Regions from separate parts of the Bacillus tuaregi genome, predicted to be linked through region 4. Evidence: predicted binding sites of a transcription regulator. Region 4 holds the regulator's gene; each other region holds the start of a gene.

Evidence for each region. Region 4 encodes Rex, which represses fermentation and respiration genes when NADH is low (regulators of the CRP and FNR family bind a similar motif). Its sites were predicted from a motif close to TTGTGAAATATTTCACAA; they were not measured.
Region 1: a site for Rex is predicted at 3,206-3,223, ahead of BQ5321_RS19805 (DUF3147 family protein). Genes of this name have one in related genera too.
Region 2: a site for Rex is predicted at 1,927-1,944, ahead of BQ5321_RS11070 (nitric-oxide reductase large subunit). Genes of this name have one in related genera too.
Region 3: a site for Rex is predicted at 2,501-2,518, ahead of BQ5321_RS05425 (flavocytochrome c). Genes of this name have one in related genera too.

Annotation. Positions count from the first base shown of each region.
Region 1 covers NZ_LT629731.1:3,604,888-3,609,245, forward strand. Annotated here, with positions in the region: gene BQ5321_RS19790 (calcium-translocating P-type ATPase, PMCA-type) at 1-413, opposite strand, end outside; gene BQ5321_RS19795 (LysR family transcriptional regulator) at 1,160-2,062, shown strand; gene BQ5321_RS19800 (DUF3147 family protein) at 2,299-2,715, opposite strand; gene BQ5321_RS19805 (DUF3147 family protein) at 2,774-3,133, opposite strand; gene BQ5321_RS19810 (glycine betaine uptake BCCT transporter) at 3,515-4,358, shown strand, end outside.
Region 2 covers NZ_LT629731.1:1,825,671-1,830,028, reverse strand. Annotated here, with positions in the region: gene BQ5321_RS11070 (nitric-oxide reductase large subunit) at 1-1,848, opposite strand, end outside; gene BQ5321_RS11065 (Crp/Fnr family transcriptional regulator) at 2,225-2,917, shown strand; gene BQ5321_RS24235 (hypothetical protein) at 3,433-3,609, shown strand; gene BQ5321_RS11060 (hypothetical protein) at 3,717-3,914, opposite strand; gene BQ5321_RS11055 (DnaJ family domain-containing protein) at 4,036-4,358, shown strand, end outside.
Region 3 covers NZ_LT629731.1:668,538-672,895, reverse strand. Annotated here, with positions in the region: gene fucP (L-fucose:H+ symporter permease) at 1-100, opposite strand, end outside; gene deoC (deoxyribose-phosphate aldolase) at 381-1,046, opposite strand; gene BQ5321_RS05430 (sugar-binding transcriptional regulator) at 1,230-2,177, opposite strand; gene BQ5321_RS05425 (flavocytochrome c) at 2,542-4,344, shown strand.
Region 4 covers NZ_LT629731.1:4,001,178-4,005,535, reverse strand. Annotated here, with positions in the region: gene BQ5321_RS21595 (ABC-F family ATP-binding cassette domain-containing protein) at 1-283, opposite strand, end outside; gene moaC (cyclic pyranopterin monophosphate synthase MoaC) at 479-961, shown strand; gene BQ5321_RS21585 (redox-sensing transcriptional repressor Rex) at 1,051-1,710, shown strand; gene BQ5321_RS21580 (YdiK family protein) at 1,730-1,936, opposite strand; gene BQ5321_RS21575 (CPBP family intramembrane glutamic endopeptidase) at 1,962-2,648, opposite strand; gene groES (co-chaperone GroES) at 2,971-3,255, shown strand; gene groL (chaperonin GroEL) at 3,343-4,358, shown strand, end outside.

The DNA of each region.
Region 1 (4,358 bases), 400 kb from region 4:
AGAATATCACCGACCATCACTTCTCTTGAAGCTATTTCAAGCTTTTGCCCATTTCTTAATACCTTTGCAGTTGGAGAAGACAAAGCCTTTAAGCTGTTAAGGGACTGCTCTGCCTTCACATGCTGGACAGTTCCAAGAATAGCATTTAAAATGACAACAACCATGATTACAATCGTACTTTCCACTTCACCTAAAAAGGCGGAAATGATGGCAGCGACTAGCAGGATAATAACGAGAAAGTCCTTAAATTGTTCGAGAAATACTTGAAAAGCACTTTTTCTTTTACCTTCCTGCAATTCGTTATATCCATACTCTTCTCTCTTTTTATCAACTTCAGCTGTGGTTAAGCCTTTATCGGTTACCCCTAAAGCCTTCAATACTTCTTCAGCTGTTTTACGATAGTAATTGCTCATTGTTTTCTCCCTTCTTGAAAAAAGATCATATTCGCCCGTCGAATTTGCGTCCGGATTACCTGAGCTCGCTCGATAAACTACCTTTAAAAAAATCCGAGACATCCGCCGGAGGCTAAACTTCATTCAGCCGGGGTTCGAACCCCCACTTGTGGAAGTGGAGGACTTCTGTACCGGTCGCAAGCTTTCGGTACAGAAAGCATTTGCTGAATGAAGTTAAAGTGTACTGGAGGTTTATTTCCTTATTTTCATTGAATAGAGTCATTTTTATCCTAATAAAAAGACTCTTTAGCCAGAAAACTTCCCAGCTATAGAGTCTCACTTAACTATAAATTGTTTTCAAAGCCGGGATGTAATCCGGTTTGACGACTTTGAACCCTGTACAGACAGGCAGTTATTCCCTGTATGTATTATATGAAGTTTGTATATATTTTAACATAAATAGGAAATTTTTTCAATAATCGCTTACGTTTATCCCAAGAAGATATAGATTTATCACAATATTATTTCCGTTTTTATAGAAAGCAAACTGAAATTGTTACCTTTTTCACATATATATCAAAACTTTTTTATTTTAGACACTCTATTATTTGTCTAAGAATGGTAATATTTAGTTATAGTATAGTTGTTTATTTAATTCATATCTTCAATTAATAGCCTTTTAACACTGATTTACCTTGTCTTCATCTTCATCATTCAAACAGTTAATCGTCATAATTTTCTTCTAAATATGAAAGGACGTGGTATGAATGAATTTGAAACAGCTTCATTATTTTCGGGTACTAGCAGGATATGAACATTTTACAAAGGCTGCTGAACAGCTATCCATTACCCAGCCAAGCTTGAGCCATGCAATCTCAGAACTAGAAAAGGAGTTGGGTACGTATTTATTTGAAAAGCACGGAAGAAATATACGCCTAACAAAGTACGGTCGCTTTTTTCTCCAATATGTTGAGCGTGCTTTGGATGAATTAGAAAAAGGAGAAAAGAAATTACATGATATTACTTGTCCTTCAAGAGGGGTCATCGATGTAGCTTTCATGTACCATCTAGGTCCGCATTTTGTTCCAAATATGATACAGGCCTTCTCACAAAAGGATGAGTATAAAAATGTAAGATTTACGTTAAGTCAAGGTTCCAATCATAAAATCTTTTCAGATTTAAAAGCGGGAAAAGTAGATATAGCCTTTACTTTATTGGATGAGAGCGAATCGGAAATTGCGTTTACACCTTTATTTGAACAGGAAATGGTTGCTGTCGTACCTTATAATCATCCGCTTGCACGCTATGACAGGATTGATTTGGAGGATACTGCATCATATCCATTTGTCATGTTTAAACAGAATAGTGATATTAGAACTATTATAGACAGACTATTTGAAAGTGTTGGAGTTATCCCTCAAATCGCTTGTGAGATGGATGAAACAGACGTAATAGCTGGACTGGTATCTGTAAATTTTGGTATGGCTATTATGCCTCGCTCTCTTTCCCTTGCGAACCATAATGTAAAGCTGTTATCAATTAACCATCCTTTAGCCAGTCATGAAATCTATATGGCCTGTATAAAAAATCGTTATCTATGTCCTGCAACAGAGGCTTTCCAACAATTTTCGCTTAATTATATTAAAGAATCTGTATTGCAGCCACATTAAATGCCAAATCAAATTCGCCCGTCGAATTTGCGTCCGGATTTTTATCGAGCTTGCTCGATAAGCTACCTTTAAAAAATCCGAGACATCCGCCGGAGGCATAACTTCATTCAGCCGGGGTTTGAACCCCCACTGAATCGAAGAACTATTTGCATTCATCCCCCACTTGTAGAAGTGGAGGACTTCTACTGAATGAAGTTAAAAAAGGCGCCTTCTACAGGCGTCTTTTTTAGAATTTTTTATTTATTTTGACGAACCTGTACATTCCTCATATGCCCTAGTAAATCTTTAAGATGTATACCAATACCCTTTGTTCTCTCTCTGACCAAAGAAACAGCAATCGAACTTCCCAACCATAATACAAGTCCTAAAAAAATACTGAACAGCCAATTATTGCTGATGGTCAGCGTAATCCAGACAGTTGCGACACATACAACGCCCCCAATCATCCCGTATACCGATCCATTAGCGACCTTTGCAGCATTTTTTGACCCTGATACAATTCCCATCATTAAAACAGCTGTAATCATAACCGCTGGAAAAGCAGCAAAAATGCCGGCTAGTATTTTCCAGGGTGAAATAACCGTAACAAGATAACTTAACATAACTGCTGCTCCGCCTAAAAGAAATCGAATGAATAAATCTTTACTTTTCATATATACACACCTTTTCTTTGATGCTCGAATTTTTTATTGAATTCGTTCTTCATCACCCTTAATAGGATGTTATAACTACGACAACCATCGAGATGATAAACCAGCAGCCGACCGCTTGAGATAAACCTCTCTTCCAGCCTTTTCTTGGTAAAAGATATCCCGCAATAATAGCTATAACAATATTGATTGCCATACCTACAATCGCACCCTTTGATAATAATATAGAATAGGAAACAAGTTCGTTGCCGCTGAAATCCAAGCTGGCAGTCAATAATGCGGCTAAATAAACCGCTGGGAATGCAGCAAAGATTCCTCCAGCCTTTTCCCCCAATTTCCTAGCAACTAGCGTGGATACAACTACAGCCAAGCCTCCCAATATGAATCGTATAAGTAATGCACCGATAGATAGTTCAGCCATTTCTGTCACCTTTCCTATTTCATTCGAATGAAACCTTCCAGCTACACCCTTAAAAATGAAAATTTTGTCTATTTGTATGATATTTCACAATAATAACGAACACCTTCATTGTAGCCTATTTTTGTCCCTTTCCCTGTGAACATTTCTTAAACGTTTATGAAGCGTTTTCACTCAATCAATAGAATGCTTTAATGTACAGGATTACAAGCCGTTAATGAAGAATCATCAATGATTGGAATATGATTAGTGTGTTGTTACATACTAGAAATGAACTTTCTGAGGATGTTCTATGTGCTTAGGAAAATCATGGGAACTAACTGGATACATAGAAAAAAGTAATTCATAGACAGCTCGTCTAGCTAAGATAGGAGTTTACTGAAGATGAAAAAACTAACGTCGGTATTTATTTACTCAGCCGCCATTCTATTGCTACTAGTGATGATTGGGATTGTTGCACCCGATACACTTGAAAATGTAACGGCCAACATGCAAGCCTTCATCTCAACAGCATTTGGCTGGTATTATTTAATTATTGTTACCATATTCCTGTTGGTTTGTTTGTATTTATTTATCACCCCTGTTGGCCGTATAAAATTAGGAAAACAGGATGATAAACCTGAATTCACACGGGCAACGTGGATTGCTATGCTTTTTAGTGCAGGGATGGGAATCGGCCTTGTCTTTTATGGTTCAGCAGAGCCTCTTAGTCACTATGCAGTGAGTTCTCCTACGGGTGAAACCGGGACCGCGCAAGCCATTAAGGATTCTTTACGTTTTACCTTTTTTCATTGGGGTCTGCATGCTTGGGCTATTTATGGAATAGTCGCCTTAATTCTAGCTTATTTCAACTTTCGTAAAGGTGAACCAGGATTAATCAGTGCCACCTTAAAGCCAATTATTGGGGAGCGGGCAAATGGAAAAACAGGTCAGCTTATTGATATCCTCGCCATTCTCTCTACCGTTTTTGGTGTAGCCACTACCCTTGGCTTCGGGGCAGCACAAATTAATGGAGGGCTTACCAATCTATTTGACATCCCAGCAAATTTCTTTACTCAGTTCATCATTATAGTGATTGTAACCGTACTGTTTATTACATCTGCCCTTTCTGGCCTTGGCAAAGGCATTAAAATTCTAAGTAATACAAATATGGCGCTAGCCTTTCTTTTACTGCTGATTATGTTTATTGTTGGACCTTCTCTATTCATCCTAAATATCTTTACAGATA
Region 2 (4,358 bases), 2.2 Mb from region 4:
AATTAAGAACCAGAATGTTCCTTTATAAGGAAAATCAATTCCTCCAGCTTTCATCGTTTTATAATGCTCATATGCTTCTAAGATTAATAGCGTTAAAGGTACAACCTCTAAGGCTGAGAAAACAGCGCCTAAGCCAATCCAGGCCTCGGAAGAGCCATTATAGTAGTAATGATGACCAATTCCGATTACACCGCTTCCTAATAACAAAATTAATTGGAAGTATAAAGCCTTAACTGTAGAGCTTTTTGTAACAAGTCCCATTTGTACCATTAAGAAGCCAATTACTACCACCGCAAAGACCTCAAAGATTCCTTCTACCCAAAGATGAATAATCCACCAACGCCAGTAATCGGCAAAAGTAAAGCTTGTGTCAGGGTTAATTAAAAAGGCAAAAATATAAAATGCAGGTACGGCGATAGCAGAATAGAATAGCAGGTGAATCAATCCACCTTTATCTGACTCCCGTTTTAATCCGCTCCTAATTCCTCGGTAGACGATAAACAACCAAATGACCATTCCTACTGCCAAGATGATCTGCCACACGCGGCCAAGCTCAATATACTCCCAGCCGGTATGACCCAGCAGGAACCAATTATTGCCTAAATAACCATTTGCCCCTAGCCATTGCCCTAGCATACTTCCGACAACCAAGACGACTAAAGCCCAAAATAAAATATTTACTAATAATCCTTGTTTTTTCGGTTCGCGTCCGCCGACTAATGGAGCTACGTAAATCCCCATACCAAGCCATGCGGTTGCAATCCAAAGGATGGCCAGTTGCAGGTGATAGCCCTTCGCAATATTAAACGGAAGGATATCATGAATCCATTTCATGCCAAAAAAGCTGTCAGGTTCTATATAATAATGAGCCAAGAGTGCCCCGAACATAGCCTGAACAAAGAACAAGGCTGTAACGACGAAAAAGTATTTTCCAGTTTTCAGCTGCGAGGATGTAACGGGAAGCTTATGTAGATGAATCTTAGGAAAATTCCCTTCTGTATACGCTTCCTTCATACCTAAATGATAACGATAAAAGATAAACAAAATAATCCCAAGGAATAATACTAGGATTGTCACACTAGCACCACTCCACCAAATGGCAGAGAACGAAAGCACATTACCGGCATCCTCAAAATACGGCCAGTTATTAGTATAGGTAATATCATCACCGATTCGTTCCGTACTTGATAGCCAAGCTGTCCAGAAAAAGAATGCAGAAATCTGTTCGATTTGATCACCTTCTGCAACGTATGCTCTTCCCTCCTGTGGCATATGTTCTTCTTTAATTAACTCTGGTTTTAGGCCCCAGCCGTCACCTTCTGTAAAGACCATTTGATAGTGTTCGACTACTCTTTCATAACCATAGGTTTGAGCATCAGTTAGAACCATCGTATCGGATTTTGCATCGTATCTGTTTACTCGCATTTCTTCTATGACAAGATCACGGATAACAGATTGTTCTTCACTAGAAATCTCAGCAAACGGTTTACCATATTTCTCTTTTGCCATAAAATCCTGCATTCCCTCTGTATACACTTGTAAGGCTTCAGCCGTATAATCCGGTCCCATATAAGAACCATGTCCGAGAACAGTCCCATAGTCCATTAATCCATATTTTTGAAAGACTGCCTGACCTCCCATGATCGTTTCTTTTGTTAAGATAACCTCACCTTGTACATTCGTTATTTCTAAGGGACGAGGTGCTTGGTCTTTAAAGATCCAATAGCCCCCTACTAATAAAACGGTAAAACTAGCAAGAATTGTTATGATAAGAATTGATTTTAATAGTCCATTTTTTCTTCTTGCTGGTTCAGTTTGACTTACTTGTACTTCCTGTTTTAGTCCCATTTTATTTCCACCTCCTATTTGATACAGCTATCATATATCGAATCAATTATTGACAAAGTGACGTCACTCAATAGATAGATATGATTTTTGTCACATTCCAATCAGTTTCTATGATAAGCGTCACACAATTGTACTTAGTAGATTGATATAATTTTGACAAATCAAATTCGCCCCGTCGAATTTGCGTCCGGATTTTTATTGAGCTCGCTCGATAAACTACCTAAAAAAAATCCGTGACATCCGCCGGAGGCTTAACTTCATTCAGCTGGGGTTTGAACCCCTACTGAATCGAAGAACCATTTGCATTCATCCCCCACTTGTAGAAGTGGAGGACTTCTGCTGAATGAAGTTAAATGTATGAAAAGAGGTGGCATCCTTGAAGTTTGAAGATTGGTTGACGAAGCTAAAAGTCATTCCGTTATTTAATGAATTATCAGATAATGAGACTGCCAATATCTATAAAATAGCGCAATATCGTATCTATAAACCAAAAAAGTATATATGTATGCAAGGGACTCCCCTGACTAAAATTTTTATTCTTCATTCTGGTAAGGTGAAGTTTTTCAGAAGTGACTCTTTAGGAAGAGAGCAAATTATGTCTTTCTTAGAAGCCGGTGAAATGTTTCCTTATGTTGGATTTTTCAGAAGTGGAAAACACCCTGCCACTGCAAAGGTTATAGAAGAAGTACATATGACAATTTTACCTATTTATCAATTTGAAAAAATACTGTTAAGTAACCCAGAAATGTGTATTAAATTATTTAATATTCTTGGCGAGAAAATCGTCGATCTCCATGCACGTCTTGAAGAACAAATACTACATAATACGTATGAACAAATTATTCTCTTGTTTATAAGACTATGTAAATCAAATGGAGTAAAGTATGGAGACTATTACAAACTTACTACCCATTTTACAAACCGTGAACTTGCTCATATGATTGGAACCTCACGTGAAACCATTAGCAGAACCGTAAACCTGCTTAAGAAAAAAGGATTTTTGAGACTGGATGAAGATGGATATCTCATTTTAAACCCTGTACATCTCCAACAAGAAATTATTGCCTAAACCCAAAACCTCTTTAGAGACTTCTTAAGAGGTTTTGGGTTTTTTTAGGGATTTGAGTAGAACATTCAATCCATTAATATAAAACCTGTCTTACTCCTAGTAAACATCTTATTTTTCAGCAAAAAACAACTATAAAACATTTTTTGTTTTTTTACCGAAAAACCTTTCTTTAACTTTGAATCTCATGTACAATATCACTATAATTGTAGTTTTTATATTTAACACTATTTATATATTTTTTATTCATTTAAGTATATTAATGAAATAATATTTCACATATTTCTCATATAAATTTCACTTTTATTGAATTTTCATATAATTTAGACACAAAATGTTCAAAATTATTTCTATCTACCATTGAATTCATTCCCTATTGATTGTTGGCTTAAGCGCTCCATTTTCGCTTGATTCTATTATTTTTAACTTGCTTATATTAATTTCTTTATTTATTCAAATTTATGTAAGCACTTCCATGTTAGAATAATCTCAACAACAAAAGAAAGAGGGAATGGAAAATGAATAACATTTGCAGTAAATGCCAAGCTGTATTTAAAGATGATGATCAAGTAGTATTAGATATTTTTAGTAAACTGACACATGCTGATTGTTTCGATGAAAATCCTGGATTTATTACGACAGAAGGTGAATTCAAGGATATTTCTGAATCCTATGCTAATTTAGTGGATGGTTAATCACTCAAACCTGCTTCAGAAAAAGAATCCGCCTATACACACTAAAAGCCAGGACTGACGAACAAGTTCCTGGCTTTTATTTATAGAACTAGCTCTGTCCCATTTAGTTAATGCTTATGACGGAGCATAATTTCAATTCCCCTGTCAGACATATTGTTTAACTCCTGCGATACGGCCTTGTATAGGTCCATCGAAGCGGGAGATCCAGCCCTCTGTGCTTCTTGATACATAAATTGTTCGAGCTGCTGACGTTGCTGATCCAAACCATAAACTTCTGTCTTTGCAGTCACTTGATCGTTTTCCATACCGTTCCTCCACCTATTTATTATGGGTTACTAATTGACTTTTGTTATATTTTTGACAGTCTCATTTCTTTTATACATAATCTAAATACCTTCCAATTGGTTTTGCAGGGAGCTGAGCAAGATGTATTATTACTTTGTTGAGGAAAAAATAAAAAAAGCAGTAGATAATGGCGAGTTTAATGACCTTCCAGGTATAGGAAAACCTTTAGACGATTCAGATGACCTACCGGGTTTATCACCTGAATTAAAAATGGGCTACCGAATGCTTAAAAATGCCGGCTATCTCTCAGAGCAGAAGGATAAAAGAAATCCAATGATCACGTTCGAGGATTTAATTCACTGTGCAACAGATGGACTTGAAAAAGGCCATTACGAAAGAAGAATGAAATTCGATGAAATGGTCGATGAGCGAAAACTGCGGTTCAATTCGAAATTTCGAGAATA
Region 3 (4,358 bases), 3.3 Mb from region 4:
CTGCCCATAATGGAAACAGCATAGACAGCATAATATATTGAAAAATAGGAGTTCGATTCAGATAACCATCTGATAATTGAATAATATTTGCCGATTTCATTTGTTTACCTCCATAACCTCAATTATTTTTATTCTTTCTAATCATTTTCTAAGAAGCTCTGTAAAGAAGCTAAACTATTGTTTTGGACATCTGGTTTGATAGACAGCCATCTAAACCTCCTACACTAATAGAGTGTAGAACGGTTTTAGATGCTGCTATATACAAATCAAATTCGCCGGAGGCTTAACTTCATTCAGCAGGGGTTTGAAGTAGAGAACTTCTGTACCTGACGCAAGCTTTCGGTACAAAAAGCATTTGCTGAATGAAGTTAAATGAAAGCTTAATAGCTAGTTTCTGCAGTTAATCCTTGCATAATCTTAACACCTGAGCTTGCTCCAATACGATTTGCACCAGCTGCAACCATCTGATCTAAATCCGTCTTGTTACGTACGCCGCCAGAGGCTTTTACTCCGCATGCTTCTCCTACTATCTTTCTCATTAATGCGACATCCTCTACTGTGGCACCACCTATTGAGAAACCTGTTGATGTTTTAACAAAGTCAGCACCCGCCTTAACAGCAGCCTGGCAGGCGCGTATTTTTTCATCTTCTGTTAATAGACAGGTTTCAATAATTACTTTAAGAAGAGCCTTATTACCATGAGTAGCATCTGCAACCGCTTTAATATCAGCTTCTACCTTTGCATCTTCTCCTGCCTTTAAAAGTCCGATATTAATTACCATATCGATTTCCTGTGCACCCTTTTGAATAGCTTCCTCTGCTTCAAATACCTTCACGGCAGTGGTTGTGCTACCAAGAGGAAAACCTATAACCGTACAAACCTTAACATCACTTCCTTGTAGCTTTTCAGCTGCAAGCGGTACCCAATATGGATTTATACAAACTGAGGCAAATTTGTACTGCTTCGCCTCTTCTATTAGATTGATAATCTCCTGTTCTCTTGCATCAGGCTTTAATAGTGTGTGGTCGATCAAATTAGCTATCATCTGCAACATCCTTTTCTATTTGTTGATTTATGTAAAGCGATTTCACAACTAAAGAATAACACCGGTTTGAACAAATGTAAATATCGTTTTGAAATTTTGTTCAAACAAATTTTTACTTTTAATAACTTAATAAATAATAAGAGAAATAAAAAAATCTGTTAGAGTTACTCCAACAGACTTTACTTATTTTCTCTTCATTTCTAACAGTGCTCTTGCCGTATACTGGTCGACAATTAGTGTATTAGCATATTTTCCAATTAACGCCGCATGTATTGATTTAATCTTTCTCTCTCCTCCGGCAACAAGGATACTCTTTTCCTTTTCCCTTAAATCTTCCAGTTCAATCCCTACTGTTCGATCATTAAGTTCTTTATTACAGATCTTACCTCCCTTATCAAAAAAGCGAGAACAGATATCCCCCACAGCAGACTGCTGCAACTCAGCCTTCTCCTGATCGCTAAAATAGCCTAAATTAAATAATAGTGCATCATTTTGTACTGTCCCTACAGTAAATATAGCAAAATTTGCTTGTTTTCCCATTTCAATAATTCTCTGTATATGACGATCTTCTTCCACCATCTGTTTAACTTCTTTCTTGTCAAAAATAACAGGTAAAGGTAAATAGCGAGCAACAGTATAGTAAGCCTTTGCAAATAAATTTACTGTTTCGGCAGCATAGGTTTGCGTCTGTGAGTGACTGACACCACCTTTTAACTGAACTACTTCAACGCCCTGAACCCTTTTTTGATTAAGCTGTGAAGCTAGCATGTGCATCGTTTTCCCCCACGATACACCAATAATATCTCCTTCCTTAACCGTTTCATCTAAATAATCCGCAGCTGTTCGGGTAATATGCTTGGTAATTTCTTCATATTCATTGAGTGGTGAAAAGGCCACCAGCACCTTTTCTAATCCATAGAGTTCCTTTAATTGCTGAGAAATATCATTCATATTCTCTAATGGATCAATAATTTCTATTCTGACATACCCCTGCTCCTTAGCATATTGTAACAGCCTTGAAACGGTTGGTCTTGATACACCCAGACTTTTACAGATTTCCTGCTGACTATAATCAGATTGATAATAAAGCCTTGCAGCGGCTATACTCAGTCTCTCCTTGTCATTATCCATTTTGTTCACCCTCTTTTCTTTATTATCAAAAGTAACACATTCAATTATCACTTCTCATACTACTAGATAAAATGATAATTTCAACAATCAAATTCGCCCGTCGAATTTGCGTCCGGATTTTTATCGATCTCTCTCGATAAACTACCTATCAAGAAAACCCCTCCTTCTCCTCCATATGATGTTTATCACAAATACAATACCTCATTTTATTACCAAAACCCTTCGTACACCGCATGTTTATTGGTCATTGATTGAATAAACCTGTGACGAAAATAGTAATCTATCAATTTTATACTTGCTAATATTTTACAATTGCCTATAATTTGTTTTGTACTTCACATGATTAACATAAGGAGGAAAAAGAATGAAGAAATATGTAGTGTTTTTTCTAAGCATTTTACTGTGTCTTTCATTAGTTGCCTGTGGTACGAGCTCTAATGATAGCGGTAACACTGCGAGCGATTCATCCAGTTGGAAAGCAGGCACCTATACTGCTTCTGCAAAAGGGATGAATGGTGATGTAAAGGTAGAGGTTGTTTTAGACGAATCATCAATTAAGAGTGTAAAGGTATTAGAGCATCAAGAAAGTGAAGGAATTTCTGATCCTGCAATTGAAAAGATTCCTCAGCAAATCGTTGACGCTCAAGGCTTAGGAATAGATACGGTTTCCGGTGCTTCTTTTACAAGCAAAGCCATTTTGGAGGCGGTAACCATTGCATTAAAAGAAGCTGGTGCAGATGTTGACGCTCTTAAGAAAATTAAAGGGGATTCATCTACAGCTAATAAGGATATTGAAACGGCTTATGATGTTGTTGTCATTGGAGGAGGCGGAGCTGGTTTAACCTCAGCTATTACCGCTGCAGAAAATGGTGCAAAAGTGGTTGTGCTTGAAAAAATGCCTGCAGTTGGAGGAAATACCCTGATATCAGGTGGTGAAATGGCTGCTCCTGGTAACTGGCTTCAGGAAAAAGAAGGTATTGAGGACAGCACTGATTTATTTTACGAGGATATTTTAAAGGGCGGAGATAATGAAAGTGACCCTGCTCTAATCAGAGTAATTGCTGATAATGCTCTAAATGAAGCCATCTGGCTTAAAGATGAAGTAGGAGTGGTATGGGAAGACTATATGTTATTCTTTGGAGGCCACTCGGTAAAAAGAAGCTTAGTACCAAAAAATGCTTCAGGTGTAGAGCTTATCACGAAGCTTGAGGCAAAGGCAAAGGAAATGGGAATCACCATTTTAACGGATACAAAAGCATCAGCACTCATCGCAAATAGTGATGATAAAGAAACCATCAACGCTGTAGAAGCTGAAATGAATGGTGACACAGTTATCTTTACTGCTGCAAAAGGTGTTGTTCTAGCATCTGGTGGCTTTGGTGCGAACATTGATATGCGTGTTAAATATAATCCTGAAATGGATGATAAAATTCTTTCTACTACATCAGCTGGCAGTACTGGTGACGGTATTGTGATGGCTGAAGCAATTGGTGCTCAATTAGACGACATGTCATTTATTCAAACCTATCCTACCTGTGACCCAGAAACAGGGCGTTTATTATATGTAGGTGATGTTCGCTTGGAAGGCCGCTCTATCCTAGTGAATAAAGAAGGGAAGCGTTTTGTTGAAGAACTAGAGCGCCGCGATGTTATTTCAAAAGCGACTACAGAAACTAGCGATGGCTATTCCTACATGTTCTGGGATCAAGCCAGCATGGTTGCTAGTAAAGTAGATGTAAAACATAAGCATGAATATGATAGTCTAATCGACCGCGGACTGCTAGTAAAAGCAGATACAATTGACGAAGCTGCTAAACATTTCGGTATCGATGCAGAGGCTTTAAAAGAAACAGTAAAGAACTATAATGAATATGCGAAGAATGGAAAAGACCTAGAATTTAATAAACGTGGTGAATTGGTAGCTTTCACAGATGGTCCTTATTACATCATGAAATCCATTCCAGCCGTACACCACACAATGGGTGGAGTAAAAATTAATCCAGATGCACAGGTCATCAATACAACTGGCGATATCATTAAAGGTCTGTATGCTGCCGGTGAAGTGACTGGAAATATCCATGGAACGAACCGTTTAGGATCAGATGCAATTGCTGATATCATTGTTTTTGGCCGAGTTGCTGGTAAAAATGCTGCGGAGGGTAAATAATACTTTACCGTTCT
Region 4 (4,358 bases):
TTAGATCAGCAAAAACGGATAGCATTTCCTCCCAAATAGATACATTTGATTCAAGACCTGTATCCTGAGCAAGGTAGCCAATTTTCACTTCTTTTGGCTTAATAATATCGCCTGAGTCATAGGATAGATGCCCAGCGATTATTTTTAATAAGGTAGATTTTCCTGCACCGTTTCTTCCAACTAAAGCGATGCGGTCTCGCGTTTGTACCTCTAATTTTATATTTGATAAAATAATATCTGCTCCATAGTATTTACATAATTGATTGATTTGTAATAAAATCATGATTGTTCACCTCTATACTACTAGATTAACCGATAAAGAGGTTGACAGCAATACATAGGGAATTGAGCGGTTATAGATAGATTCAATAGTAATTGTATATTTTATTAAAATAGGAAACACTATTTGTGAAGGAGAATACAAAGTAAAGACAAATACCTATAAAATAGTGTATCATTTATAAAGAGGGGTTTTTATATGGCTGAGTTTACTCATTTTAATGAGCAAGGCAGAGCAAAGATGGTAGATGTCAGTGAGAAAGCTGAGTCCTTTCGAACTGCGGCTGCAATATCAAGTATTATTGTGAGTCAGGAAATATATGATAAAATAACGAATAACCAAATGAAAAAGGGAGACGTTTTAGCGGTTGCCCAGGTTGCAGGAATAATGGCAGCAAAAAAGACATCGGATATTATTCCCATGTGTCATCCGCTTTCATTAACTGGTGTTGATATCTCATTTTCATGGGAATCAAAGAATGAAGATTATGAATTGTTTATTAAAGTTTTTGTTAAAACGAAAGGGAGCACTGGAGTAGAAATGGAAGCCCTCACTGCCGCGTCTGTGTGCGCTTTAACAGTCTATGATATGTGTAAAGCAATCGATAAAGGAATGGTGATAGGAGAGACATATTTAGTAGAGAAAACAGGTGGCAAAAACGGGGACTTTAAAAGGATGTAAAAATGAAAGTGTTTACAGACAGGTGTTTAGTCATTAATGGCCCGTACACAAAGTGAAAAAGGAATAAGGAAGGGAAAAGGGGGATTCGAATGGCAAATGAAACGACCAAGATACCGCAAGCAACAGCAAAGAGATTGCCTTTATATTATCGATTTTTAACAAATTTACACGCGTCTGGAAAACAAAGAGTATCTTCAGCTGAGCTTAGTGAAGCAGTGAAGGTAGATTCAGCAACAATCCGGAGAGATTTTTCTTATTTTGGTGCATTGGGTAAAAAAGGTTATGGATATAATGTTCAGTATTTGCTATCCTTTTTCCGTAAAACTTTGGACCAGGATGAACTGACAAAGGTGGCTTTAATTGGAGTCGGAAATCTTGGAACGGCCTTTTTAAATTATAATTTCTTAAAAAATAATAACACCAAAATTGCAGTCGCTTTTGACGTACAGGCAGATAAAGTCGACCATAAGATTGGGAATGTACCTGTCTATCATATGGATAATCTTGAAAAGGTTATAGAGGAACAGGGAATTGAGGTTGCCATACTAACCATTCCGGCACCGGTAGCCCAATTTGTGACAGACCGGCTGTTGAAGGCTAATATAAGGGGAATATTAAACTTTACACCTGCTCGTTTAACAGTGCCTGCACATGTACGCGTACACCATATAGATCTAGCAGTAGAGCTTCAATCACTTGTATACTTCTTAAAGCACTATTCAATAGAAGAAGAAGCAACAGATGAATAAAAAAATGGCCCTTATAGGGTCATTTTTTTGTCTGCTGCTTTTTTAGCTGAAAGTGAAACAGAATCATTCGAATTCCTGAACCAAAGTCAAAGGTGGCAAGGATAATAAGCAAGATGGTGAAAAATCCCCAGCCGCCATCCTCGTTAATATTTTGAATCGCGAAGAAGGTAAATAATGTACCAAGAAATATATAAATGATACCCGAAAAAAGCGGTGATTGTCTCAAAGCATAATCCTCCATGAATTAAGATTTATAATGGTTGGAACAAATCCGGATATAGCTGCATAATCACGACAATGGTATTCATTGATACATGAGCGAAAATCGGGACCAGTATCCGTTTTGTTTTGACATACAAAAAAGCAAACGTAAAGCCCATTGCTGAGTATAGGAGTACGTGTTCTGGCTCCCCATGTGCAAAGGCAAAAATAAGTGAACTGATAAGACCGGCTAGAAAGAAATTCAATCGGGTGTAAAGAGCCCCGAATAGAATTTTACGGAACACAATTTCTTCTAGAATGGGTCCAATAATGGAAGTGACAAGGATGACCATAGGAGCTGTCTTAATGAGATTAACGATTTGCTCTGTGTTATCTGATCCTATTTCAATACCAAGCAAATATTCAATATTTGCTGCTGTAATTTGGGCAAAGAAGGCCAAAAAAATTCCTCCAACGGCCCAATACATGGAGTCTCGAGGTGACAAAGCCCTTTCATTGCGAACAGGGTTTGTCCATTCCCTTCGTAGGAGAAAAAGAATGATGATGAGAGTAACAGAAAAGCTAATCATTATCCATAAGGAAACAGATAGTTCCGCCATTTCCTGAGGGCTCTTTCCTAATAAACTACCAAAATAAGTGACAAGAGGTACCCCTAAAATCCCGGAAAGGTGCATGAATGTATATGCAATCAAAATAAACCAATATTCTTTCTTCAAAGTGAAGTTCTCCTTTAACATATATCCTGTATAAAGCATATCTATTTCATTTTATCAGTAATCCTCTAAAACCCTCAAATTATAACACCTAATATTTCACATGGTATAAGCTTAAGTAAACATGGCGATAAATAATATTTGTGAGCCGTTTAGTTATTTTATCATTTACCGAACTGTTAAACTTTTTAATAAAAATTTACATGTTGTGACTTGCAAAAGGAAATCAAATTTATTAATATTATAGATGTGTTAGCACTCGATAGAGATGAGTGCTAATAAATAAAAACAAAAATTGACATATTATTTGAGGAGGTTGTTTCAATTGTTAAAGCCACTAGGTGATCGCATTATCATTGAACCTGTTGCATCAGAGGAAAAAACTGCAAGCGGTATCGTGTTACCGGACACTGCAAAGGAAAAACCACAGGAAGGTAAGGTAGTCGCTGTAGGTACTGGTCGCGTTCTTGAAAATGGTGAGCGTGTCGCTCTTGAAGTATCTGTTGGCGATCGCATTATCTTCTCAAAATACGCTGGTACTGAAGTGAAATATGAAGGTACAGATTATTTAATCGTTCGTGAAAATGATATCCTTGCTGTAATTGGATAATAATGATTTTCAGGCGCCAGCTAGGCTGACGCCCTATAGATTTGATTTTTTTTCATAGTATGGACAATATTAAGGAGGTAATTCATAATGGCAAAAGAAATTAAGTTCAGCGAAGAAGCCCGCCGTGGAATGCTGCGTGGGGTTGATGCTCTTGCAAATGCAGTTAAAGTAACTCTTGGACCAAAAGGACGTAACGTGGTTCTTGAGAAAAAATTCGGTTCACCTCTAATTACAAATGATGGTGTAACCATTGCAAAAGAAATCGAGCTTGAAGACGCATTTGAAAACATGGGTGCGAAATTAGTAGCAGAAGTAGCAAGCAAAACAAATGATATTGCTGGTGACGGTACTACGACTGCAACAGTTCTTGCTCAAGCGATGATTCGTGAAGGGCTTAAAAACGTAACTGCCGGAGCGAACCCAATGGGAATCCGCAAAGGTATGGATAAAGCAATTCAAACAGCTCTAGAAGAATTAAAAGCGATCTCAAAACCAATCGAAGGAAAAGAGTCTATTGCACAGGTTGCTGCGATTTCTTCTGCTGACGAAGAAGTAGGTCAATTAATTGCAGAAGCAATGGAACGCGTTGGTAACGATGGTGTTATCACAATTGAAGAGTCAAAAGGATTCTCAACTGAGCTAGATGTAGTTGAAGGTATGCAATTTGACCGCGGATATGCTTCACCATACATGGTAACAAACTCGGATAAGATGGAAGCTGTTCTTGACAATCCATATATCTTAATCACAGATAAAAAGATCACTAGCATTCAAGAAATCCTTCCTGTTCTTGAGCAGGTTGTACAACAAGGCAAGCCATTATTATTGATTGCTGAAGATGTTGAAGGCGAAGCACTTGCAACAATCGTTCTTAACAAGCTTCGTGGAACATTCAATGCAGTAGCTGTTAAAGCTCCTGGCTTCGGTGATCGTCGTAAAGCTATGCTTGAAGATATCGCTATCCTAACTGGCGGTCAAGTAATTACAGAAGATCTTGGACTTGATCTTAAATCTGCCCAAATCGATCAATTAGGTCGTGCGGTGAAGGTTGTCGTAACAAAAGAAACAACTACAATTGTTGAAGGCGCAGGGGACAGCGCACA